One region of the Clostridium moutaii genome, then DNA from elsewhere that is predicted to be linked to it. Evidence: riboswitches for the same ligand, from Rfam matches in the RefSeq annotation. Region 1 holds a riboswitch; the other holds the start of a gene.
What was found. A riboswitch is a leader RNA that binds a small molecule or an ion and turns the genes downstream of it on or off. The one in region 1 is predicted to bind magnesium.
Positions count from the first base shown of each region.

Region 2: linked by a shared signal. The riboswitch ahead of AB8U03_RS01780 (magnesium transporter) and the one ahead of AB8U03_RS03110 (magnesium transporter) in region 1 are both predicted to bind magnesium.

Region 1 covers NZ_JBGEWD010000002.1:82,861-88,858, forward strand. The annotation lists gene acpS (holo-ACP synthase) at 1-271, opposite strand, end outside; gene AB8U03_RS03100 (DUF6514 family protein) at 393-743, opposite strand; gene sleB (spore cortex-lytic enzyme) at 1,074-1,778, opposite strand; gene AB8U03_RS03110 (magnesium transporter) at 1,901-3,163, opposite strand; M-box (ykoK) riboswitch at 3,393-3,563, opposite strand; gene AB8U03_RS03115 (YgiQ family radical SAM protein) at 3,915-5,747, shown strand; gene AB8U03_RS03120 (hypothetical protein) at 5,765-5,998, opposite strand, start outside.
Region 2 covers NZ_JBGEWD010000001.1:333,698-339,695, forward strand. The annotation lists gene AB8U03_RS01765 (S1C family serine protease) at 1-688, shown strand, start outside; gene lgt (prolipoprotein diacylglyceryl transferase) at 779-1,549, opposite strand; gene AB8U03_RS01775 (Nramp family divalent metal transporter) at 1,655-2,911, opposite strand; gene AB8U03_RS01780 (magnesium transporter) at 2,928-4,154, opposite strand; M-box (ykoK) riboswitch at 4,382-4,550, opposite strand; gene AB8U03_RS01785 (hypothetical protein) at 5,039-5,533, shown strand.

The DNA of each region.
Region 1 (5,998 bases):
TTCCTCTCAATATCACACTGGGTTTACCTGAAGCCGCCCTATCTATTTCCACTTCCTTTAAATCAAACCCCCTGAATCCAGTACCCATTGCCTTTACCACCGCTTCTTTTGCTGCAAATCTTCCAGCTACAAATTCAGGCCTTAAATTTCTATTTTTAAGATATTCTATTTCATTTTTACTAAAAACCCTGTCTATAAAATTCACATGTTTACCAATGGCTTCTTTAATTCTTCTAATTTCAACTATATCCACTCCAATTCCAAATATCAAAATACATTACACCCCCAATTCAATTATATCAATATCTATTATATTTTATATTATATTCATTTGTTGATATAGTAAATAAGAAATTAAATCTATAATAAAAAAAGAGGATTTCTCCTCCTTTCTAATAGGCTATATAATTATTTGTCTGTTTATCAAAATCCAAAATATATTCATCTACATAATCCCCGATTACATCAACTAAATGTATAGGTGATACCTTGTTATCATACAGCAACTTCAGTAAATTATGTACCTTATACCTTTCCGGACTTATACTTCGAACACAATCTCTTTGTACATTTACTAATTTGCCCTCTGATATATCTTGTCTTTCCACTTCAATTCCATAGGATTGAACTTCTATAATCTCATTCTCGTATGTTATTGCCATCTTTTCCTTTAACAGCCTGTAAAAATATACGTATTTCATCTTTTCTACTATTTCACTAAAACTAAAATTCTCAACTATCATAAACATTTTCCCCCTGCTAATATTATTGACTTAAAAATATATTATCACAGGTCTTAAAAAAAATGTGTCAGTTCATGATTAGTTGAATTATAAATTATCCCTCATATATGACAATAAAAATCTTTCACTTACTTAACTAAAAGTATAAATATACTTTTATACTATTTATTAACAGTTTTTATTGAGCTTTTCTGTCGAAGGTACATATATATTGACTATTTATTTTTATAAATTTAGAATTATATGACTGCATTTGTATATACATAATAATCAAATCTTTCTAAAAGTGAACTATATCTCCAAAATTGCATTTTATATTCACATAATCTTCTATCTGCAAAATCTATGCTTTCCTATAATTTTTATAAGAGGCCTTGACCATATCCATGAACTTGTTGCTGTGGCAGGATTAAAATAATATACCGCTCCACCGGAAGGATCCCATCCATTTAACGCATCCCTGGCTGCATTCATGGAACTTTGCTGCATATCGGCATGTATCTGACCATCTACTATGGCAGTAAAAGCCCCGGGCTGATATATCACTCCAGGTACAGTAGCTGGAAATCGCGGATCCCTGGTTCTATTTAATATCACAGCCCCTACGGCTACCTGTCCTTCATAAGGCTCTCCTCTGGCCTCACCATTTATCAAACGAGCTATAAGTAATACATTCTGATTATTACTTTCACTATTGGATGCAGTATTCCCGCCGGAGGTATTTATTCCCAAAGCCGCCAATGTAGCATCTCCTGCCACACCGTCGGAATTTAATCCGTTCTTTGACTGAAAATATTTAACAGCAGTGTAAGTCTGATACCCATAAGCTCCATCTATGCTGCCATTATAGTATCCCCAGTCCTTGAGCTTTGTCTGTATTTGTGTCACTATATTTCCTTTGGATCCATAGGAATAGGCTACAGCTTTTACTGCATTGTTATAAGGAAGCAAAAATAGAGAAGTGGATATATATGTTAGTATTATGGCAAGCATTAGCACTATTTTTGTTTTAAAACTTATAATTTTTTTAGCCATACGACCATCTCTCCTTTAGTATTTATTAAACTTATATTTATCCTTACATGAACATAGTTTGTGCACAAATATAATAAAAAATACATAAAGAAAAGCTGTCAAAAATGACAGCCTCATAATTTTTATCCTACTTTTCTCAATCTCTTTTTCCAGTTTGGTATCAATATGTCTTCCACGATATCATTTATTACTACTATGCCGCACAATTTTTCTTCATCATCTACCACGGGCAGCGAAAGTAAATTATATTTTGAACAATCTTCTATAGCCTTGTTTATATTTTCATTATGATTTATACTCACTATATCATCCACCATAATCTCTTTTAATCTGGTTTCAGCACCGGATAATATCAGACTCTTTAAAGATACGGCACCTTGAAGCCTCCCTTTATCATCAACAATATATATATAATAAGATATCTCATCCTCTGGATTGATTTCCCTGAATAATTCAATAGTTTCATTAACTGTTATATTTATATTAAAGGAAATAAAATCTTTCTTCATTATACTTCCTACGGTTTCATCCTTGTAATCCATAAGAGTTTTTACCTCTTCAGCATCTCCCTTTGTCATGTTCAAAAGTATTTTTTGTGCTGTATCTTCATCAACCTCATCCAGAATATCCGCAATTTCATCCTTTGGCATATTAAACAATACTTCATCCCTTTTGGACTGACTTAAATTTTCCAGAATATTTGCCTGTATTTTTGGTTCTATTTCTTCTAAAGTATCTGCTGCCAAATCTTCATCTAAACTTTCAAATACTTTCTTTCTGTAATTTACATCCATATCCTCCAGTATATCTGCCAAATCTGCCGGATGAAGTTTTGATAACTTTTTATATGGCACAGAAAGTTTTAAATTATTATTCACCATTTCCAGGGATTCCACATTGTCCCAGATTATAAGACTATCTTCTGGCTTTTTATTGAGTATATTATAAAATTTTCTTATAATATGTTCCACACCAAGTCTTCTTCCTAAAGCTAAAATACCGGTATCAACAGCCACAACCCTGTATTCACCTGCCATTTTTGCAATTCTAAGATCATTGACTCTGACTAATTTCTTACCATTTATATCCACGATCTGTTTATCCAGGAGATGCTTTGACAAAAGATAAGAATAACTTTGAAGTATTATTCCCCTTATGCCCTCCCCTCTGATTATTATATTATTATTATCTTCATAAAAATTTATATTTTTACATTCACAATTGGATACTTCCATGCCATCTTTTATCTTATATCCTATAGTTCTAGGCATGCCATGATCAGTAGATACATATATATCTACAAGTTTTCCCACATATTCATCAAATTCATTATAAACCTTCTTATAAAGAACTTTGCTCAAGAAGAAACTAGTTAATTTTTTCATAAATATTCCTCCCTTGACCTACAGAGAAACATTTAAATCCAATTAAAAAGCTAATAAAATCAATTGATAATTATTACCCAAAAGTTCATTTAAATACTTCTCCGTATATGTCTATTAAATTTTGTACAAAGTTACACCGACCTCCATAAGGTCCGTTTTCCATTTAACCACACCACCTAAATTAAAAAATTTAAAAAAGAGCCCTCAAAGAGAGCTCTCCATATAAACTAAAACTTTTTAATCGTCCGAGTTTTAGCACTATATAGCTTTAGACTAAATTTTGTCCAGCTGCATTAGATAAAACCTTAATCCGGTAATATCTGTTGACCCATTGGCATCTCTCGATGTTTCCGGGCATCAGCATATGTCTATATAGGAGCCTCACCTAACATAACAAATATTAAATAACAGATATAAAATATTAACATTTACATTATAATTATATTACAAATTTGCCAAAATGCAATAAGTAAATACTAAATTTATCAATATTTATTTGCTATCTACTCATTAATGCATTTTTCCCTTATTTTGCTCATTCTAATTTGAAATATCATCTTTTCTTTCATTTATTTAAACTTAAGATAAATTTTTGGAATAAGTTTTTACTCCCTTATTTATTATATACTATACATTCATTTTAGTACACAAATCATTCTCTGTTCTTTCTTCTTTTTCTCTGTTCTTTAAACTGTGTTATACTATGAATAAAATTAAAATTAACAGAGAAAATCAGAATGGAGAATGTAAATTGCAATTAAATAAAAAATTTCTACCTATATGCAAAAAAGATATGAAGTTAAATAATATAGAGCAGTTGGATTTTGTACTTATAACTGGAGATGCCTACGTGGATCACCCTTCTTTCGGTACCGCCATAATATCCAGAATTTTAGAGAGGGAAGGCTTTACTGTTGGAATAATAGCTCAGCCAAATTGGAAAAGTGCAGATGACTTCAAAAAATTAGGCAAACCTAAACTGGCATTTCTCATTAACTCGGGAAATATGGACTCCATGGTGAATCATTATACTTCCTCAAGAAAAAGAAGACATGAAGATCTCTATTCTCCAGGCGGAAAACCAGGCTGCAGACCTGACAGAGCCCTAATAGTATACTGTAACAGAGCAAAGGAGGCCTATAAAGATGTTCCTATAATAATAGGCGGAATAGAGGCAAGTTTGAGAAGATTTGCCCATTATGACTACTGGAGCGATAAAATAAGGAAAAGCGTACTCTTGGATTCAAAATCCGACATACTGGTATACGGCATGGGTGAAAAATCCATAGTACAGATAGCAAACCTGTTAAAATACGGTATGGATGTCCATAAAATCATAGATGTGAGGGGTATTGTTTATCCTTCCAAAGATAAAAATCATTTAAGAGATTATATAGAAGTACCTTCATTCGAGGAAGTTTTAAAAGATAAAAACTCTTATGCTGAAAGCTACAAGCTGGAATATTGGGAACAGGATGCCATAAGTGGAAAAACATTAGTACAGAAACATGGAGATCACTATATAGTTCAAACTCCTCCCCAATACCCATTAACGGAAGAGGAAATGGATATTGTATATAATCTGCCTTATACAAGAACTTATCACCCTGTATATGAAAAGGAAGGTGGTATACCTGCAATAAATGAGATAAGTTTTTCCATTACCAGTCACAGGGGATGTTATGGCGGGTGTTCTTTTTGCGCATTGACTTTTCACCAGGGAAGAACTGTACAAAACAGAAGTGAAAAATCAATAATAAACGAAGCGGAACTTCTGACTACACTGGATAATTTTAAAGGATATATACACGATGTTGGAGGACCAACTGCAAACTTCAGACATAAAGCCTGCAAGATTCAGGAGAAAGTGGGAGTATGTAAAAATAGACAATGTTTATTTCCAAAACCCTGTAAAAACCTCATCATAGATCATAGTGAATACTTAAGCTTATTGAAAAAGATAAGAAAAATCCCTGGTATAAAAAAGGTATTTATACGTTCAGGAATACGATATGACTACCTGATAAATGATAAGAATATGGACTTTTTTACAGAACTATGCAAATATCACATAAGCGGTCAGCTGAAAGTGGCTCCTGAGCACATAAATGACAGAGTATTAGCACAGATGGGGAAGCCCCGAATGGAGGTATATAACAGATTTGTAAAAAAATTTTTTGAAATAAACAAGAAGCTGGGTAAAAAGCAGTATCTGGTACCTTACCTCATGTCCAGTCATCCTGGAAGTGATTTAAATGCGGCTATAGAACTGGCATTATATATAAAAGAAATGGGCTATACTCCGGAGCAGGTCCAGGATTTTTATCCTACACCAGGAAGCCTGTCTACAACTATGTATTATACAGGCATTAACCCTCTGACCGGAAAAAAAGTCTACGTTCCCAAAAAACAAAGGGAAAAAAACATGCAAAGGGCTCTTTTACAATTTACCCTTCCCCAAAACTACAATCTGGTAAAAGAAGCTCTAATTGCAGCTGGTCGTGAAGATTTAATAGGGAAAGGCCCTAATTGTCTGATTCCTAAAAATCCACCTAGAAGAAAACACTCCCGGTCAATGTCCTAATAAGTTTACAGCTACAATTAACAATCCGGAAGTGATTTCTTTTTAACTTTATTTAAAGCATAAATCAACACAGCAGTCCAACTCATATCGCCAAGTACAGTCTGCACTAAGATTCTCACTCCCAGGAGCCAGGATATATATTCCGCTGCAGTTATACATGCTGCCAATATCATCATGTATATTCCAAATTTATTTGGATTGTTTTTACCCATGAATCCCAATGCCAAAAATACTACAAGAGTATTAAATAC
Region 2 (5,998 bases), on a different contig from region 1:
TGCTAAAGTTGTAAATTATGACGAAAATCAAGATTTAGCTGTAATACAGGTAACTACTAAAACTCAGATGCCAGCAGTGGCAGAACTCGGCAACTCTGATAATGTTCAAGTAGGCGATTCGGTAGTTGCCATTGGCAATCCTCTTGGCAAAGAGCTTTTAGGTTCTGTCACAAGTGGTATTATAAGTGCTACAAACCGACAAATCAACGTTGGAAATACTACTCAAAGTTTTTTGCAGACAGATGCAGCTATAAATCCAGGAAATAGTGGAGGAGCTCTTGTAAATTCACTTGGACAGGTAATAGGGATAAATTCCGCTAAAATAGGTGGAAACGGAGTTGAAGGTATAGGATTTGCCATTCCAATAAATACTGTAGCTTCCAAATTAAACGGCCTTTTGAAACCCATATTGAAAATTGGAATTGAATGTATAGATATTGATTCCAGCTTATCGCAGCAATATAACATACCCCAGGGTGTTTACGTAAAACAAGTTGAACAATCCAGTGCAGCCGAAAATGCCGGACTGAAAACAGGCGACATTATACAAAAATTCGATGGTAAATCAGTCAAAACCGTAGATGAGGTAAACCAGATAAAATCTACCCATAAATCCGGTGATGTAGTTTCAATAGTAGTTTACAGAAACGGAGCTACCAAAACACTGGAGTTAAAATTGACAGAATAGGATATTTTAAAAAAGGGTTGATTTAAAATTTATTTTGAATCAACCCTTTTTGTTATTAACAATGAATAATATATAATTAATAGTTACCAGCTAAGACAAGCCTCTGTTTTTTTTAATCCTCAAGTATACAAAATAACCTATACTGAATAAAATTCCCACAAGGCTCATTAGCTGGGCAATTCTTATATTTCCCAGCATTAAGCTATCTGTTCTGAATCCTTCTATAAAAAATCTTCCTAAAGAATATAAGCCAATGTACGCTGCTATTATAGAACCTTTTTTATGCTTTTTTCTAAAAATATATATTAAAATGACACACACAATCAAATCCCAAATGGATTCATATAAAAATGTAGGATGATAATAAACACCATTTATGTACATTCCCTTTTGTATAAAAAGAGGAAATTTACTTATGAATTCATAAGTTACTGGGCCTCCATGGGCCTCACCATTAAAAAAATTTCCCCACCTGCCTATTGCCTGGGCAAGTATTATAGAGGGTGCTGCAGAATCCACTAATTTTATGAAGTCCATTTTTTTATATCTGGTAAATATATAAGCAGCCAGCAACCCAAATATGAGCCCACCGTGAATTGCTAGCCCCCCCTGCCTTATATTTATCATATCCATTATACTGCCTTCATAATATTTAAATTGAAAAATAACATAATAGGCCCTTGCACCTATAATTGCAAATGGAAATGACACTAAAAATACATCTATCAAATCATCAAAATTATATTTTTTATACTTACAATTAAAATTAGCCAATAAGATGGCTGCCAATACTCCTGAAGCTATCATGATTCCATACCATCTTATTGCAAAACCATTAATGGAAAAAGCTATTGGATCCATAAATATTACAACCTTTCCTTAAATTTATCTATCATTTAAAATAAAAAACACTATAGTAATTGTAGCAAAGTATCAATACTTTAGCAATTTAACAGATTATTTCGGTCATTGTTTTGCCAAAGCAGTTACAATAGGCGCAGCGGTTAATACAGCAGTTAATATAATTAATACTATAATAGTTATCCATCCAATTGCATTTTTGGTTTTACTATTTATGTACTTTCCCATAATTTCCTTATTATTTACCATAAGCATCATGCAGATTAAAACTACCGGCAATAATACACCGTTTATTACCTGTGACCATAATGTTATCTGAATTAAAGGTGCCTTTGGAATCAATATAATGACAACTCCTATAATAATTATAATGGTAAATAAGGTAAAAAACTGTGGTGCTTCCTTTAATGTTTTATCTATACCAGCTTCAAAACCAAATGCTTCACAAATATAAAATGCTGTAGCCAGTGGTAGTATCGTAGCTGAAAAAATGGAAGCTATAAAAAGTCCAAATGCAAAAATCTGTGAAGCAAAAACTCCTGCAAGAGGTTTCAATGCTACTGCAGCATCTTCAGCCTCTTTTATTTGGATTCCGCCTTTATGAAGTGTGGCCCCGCAAGCTACGATTATAAAGAAAGCAACTGCAACTGTAATAATACTACCTGCAGCAACATCCCAAATTTCATATTTAAGATCTTCAATCTTAAGACCTTTTTCTATAACCGATGACTGCATGTAAAATTGCATCCATGGAGCAATGGTGGTTCCCACCATACCAATAACCATACTTATATAATTAAAATCAACTTTAACAGTAGGATGAATTAAAGCAGTCCCTATTTCATGCCAGTCCGGTTTAGCAAGAAATGCAGAAGCAACATAGGATAATAAAAATATGCTAAAAATCAAAAATATCTTTTCAGTGGTTTTGTATGTGCCCTTTACTACCAGAATCCACACTGCAACAGCAGCCAGGGGTACTGATATATATTTACTTACTCCCAAAACCTGCATGCTGCCTGCCACACCTGCAAACTCAGTAGCCGTATTTCCTATATCTGCAATAATCAGGCCAATGAATATAAAAAAAGTTATCTTGACGCCAAAATTTTCTCTAATTAAATCTGCCAGCCCTTTTCCTGTAACTATACCCATTCTGGCATTCATTTCCTGCACCACAAAGAGTACGATAAAACATGGGATTAGTGACCAAAGCAATTTATAACCATAAGTAGCCCCTGCTACAGAATATGTTGTAATACCACCTGCATCATTATCTACACTGCCTGTTATAATCCCAGGCCCTAAAACACTTAAAAATATAAATAGATTTGTCATCCAATTTTTTCTTTTTGCATTCATCTTTATCACCCCTCCATTACTTCAATTTCCTATTATGTTTAATAAGTTCATAAAAAATATCATTTATATATGCAATTCCCATTAGGTGGATATATTTATCAACTACAGGCACAGTAAATAGATCATATTTTGATATAACTTTTACCAAATCTCTTATTTCGTCTGTATCCTGTATATATATAATCTCTTTATTCATAATATCTTCTAATTTTTCGTCTGCGGTAGAAACAATTAAATCCCTTAAAGATATTTCTCCAATAATTTTATTGACATTATCCACAATATAAACATAATAGACCTGGTCAATTTCTTCTGTAGATTTACGAATATCATTCATTGCATCAGCTACGGTATAGTCAGCAGGACATGATATGAAATCAGTATTCATAATACTTCCCACTAGATATTCGTCATATTCCATAAGTTCCCTTATTTCATCTGAAGATTCTTTTTCCATTTTATTCAATAATTCCTCTGCCCTGTTTTCATTTAATTCATCCAATACATCAGCTGCTTCATCTGCCGGCATTTCTTCTAGTATATCAACTGCCTTATCTGTAGATAAAGTTTTAAGTAATCTCACCTGTACATCTTCTTCTAATTCTTCTAACACATCTGCAGCTTTTGTATTATCCAAACTTGCAAAAATAATTTCTCCTGTATTTGAGTCAAAATCTTCAATTATATCCGCTAAATCCGAGGGATGAAGTGTGTGTAATTTATTATAGGTTTTGGAAAGCAAGATATTTTTTGAAGTAAACGCTGTTTGAACGTTATCCCACAATATGAGTTTACTTGATACTTTAAATCCTAACCTTTTTAGCGGTTTGGCAATTCCAATCCGTCGCAGCAGTCCATCCATACCGATATCTACTGCTGCAATAAACATTCCTGAAGGCACTATAGCCAATCTGATATCGTTGGCTCTAACTACTTTTCTTCCATTAACATCAACGATTTGTTTATCCAAAACATACTTTTTCAGCAGCATGTTGTTGCTTATATCTTTATCTACAACTTTATTACATATTAAAACATATTGTCCTTTTCCTTTAGAAATATTAATACTATCAAAATCAATAAATTTTACTCCCGCTTTTGTTTTAACAGCAGCCATAGTAACTTTAGGATTTTGAAAATTCACATCAACAGCTAAATCCTTTAAAGTTCCTATTACATCTTTATTAACCGTAAAAATCTTATTGCCTAATATTCTGCTTAGGTAAACACTTCTAAATTGCATTGAACTCACTCCTCTTTTTTGGGGCGCACAATGCAATGTTTAAAGTTTAATGTAGGCACACCCCTATTATATTCTTTAATAAGTTCCCAAATCTTATTCTATTATGTTTATACTCCGGTCCGCTGTCCATTAAACTTATCACTCTCCATAATTTAAAATAGTAATATTTACTTTAAAATTAATCCATAAAATAAAAAAAAAGCTTTTAAAAGCTCGTCAAAATAACACATCATTATTCCTTCGTTGAGCTTTAGCACTATGTGGCTTTGAGTTAAACTCAGCTATATTAAGTAAAACCTTAATCCGGCAGTACTTGTTGACCCATTGGCATCTCTCGATGTTTTTGGGCATTAGCATATATCCTATACATAGGAGCCTCACCTAACAATATTATTAAATTTTTATAAAAGCATATTATTTCATCTTCAGCTAATAACGATCCAATATCTATTATATATATATAAGATTTAATTGTTAATACTTTTATTTATTAAAAATATGTTAAAATAAAAAACACTAAGCATAAGACCTAGTGTTTTCAATCCATAAGTAAATCTATAAGCCGAGTTCTGTATTATATTTTTTAAGGTTATTATAATAATATAAAAAAGAGCTGATCAAAAATAGGTCAGCTCTTTCCTTTGGTTAAAGGATACAATCAAAAAAACATAGATTGAGAAACATTATATCACAATCTATTTGTTAATCAATAGAAAGTTTTTGGAAATGTCTACATAAAGCATAACTCCAGCTTTCAAGCCGGAGTTTTTAATTGCTAAATAAAATTTTTAATAATCTTCCACCTGCTCCTTTAATTCTCTAGCATAACTGTTCTTATAATGTATAAACTTAATTATGACTACATTATACAAGGAGTGATATAAATGCGGAAAAATTTTTATATAATTATAACATCTTTACTGATTATAATAAATTTAGCAGGCTGTGGAACTCAGCAACAATCTAACAATGTTAAAAACAAGGTTCAAAATATAGAGAATAAAACTAAAAACGATTTAGTAGAACTACCTAAAGCTCTAAAAACTGATATGGGCCCAGGCAAATTTTATATATCTTCATCATCCAATACATTTAAAGATGGAAATATTCCGATTATAAATATTAAGAAAAATACTTCATCTCAAAAAGTTGAAATAGTCCCAAGTGAGTTTAATAATAAATATCTAAGCTATATATTTATAGACGGTATTTTTAACTCTAGGAAACAATTATCCAATAATAAAACAAATATAGAGTTAAAGGGAAATGATATCAAAGCTGGCAAACATAAAATAGATATTATTCAATTTAATAATAATAAAACAACCGATACGGTTCTTACTCACAAAATCTCATATTACTATATTAATATAGTATAGCAACAGCCCCGATTTCTCGGGGTATAATTATTTCTGTGTCGGTTAAAAATTATGCTATAATAATTATTAGAAACATATCTTAAAGATAGACTTAAAATTAAAGGTAAATCTTCAGTTGGCAAGTTAACTGAAAATGAAATATCTATAACCACTGAAGAAAAAAACTCAAAAAATTAAAATGTACCCATGCCTAAGTACATTTTAATTAACTAAAAACCTTAAAAACAATTTTTTAAAACCGTGACGGCTTCTTTTAAATACATTATACCACAATTTATTATTTCAAATCATATTTCCTCAATAATATGGATCTTAATTATATGTAAATATTGAATATATTCTAATTAGTATGATTTAAAATAATATTTAAAAAGCAAAAGGATTCTCCCAAAAGGAGGAAAATCTAGGATTTCTAAATTATTTTTGACGACAAAACATATGTTTCTCACGTAGAGCTATGAGACT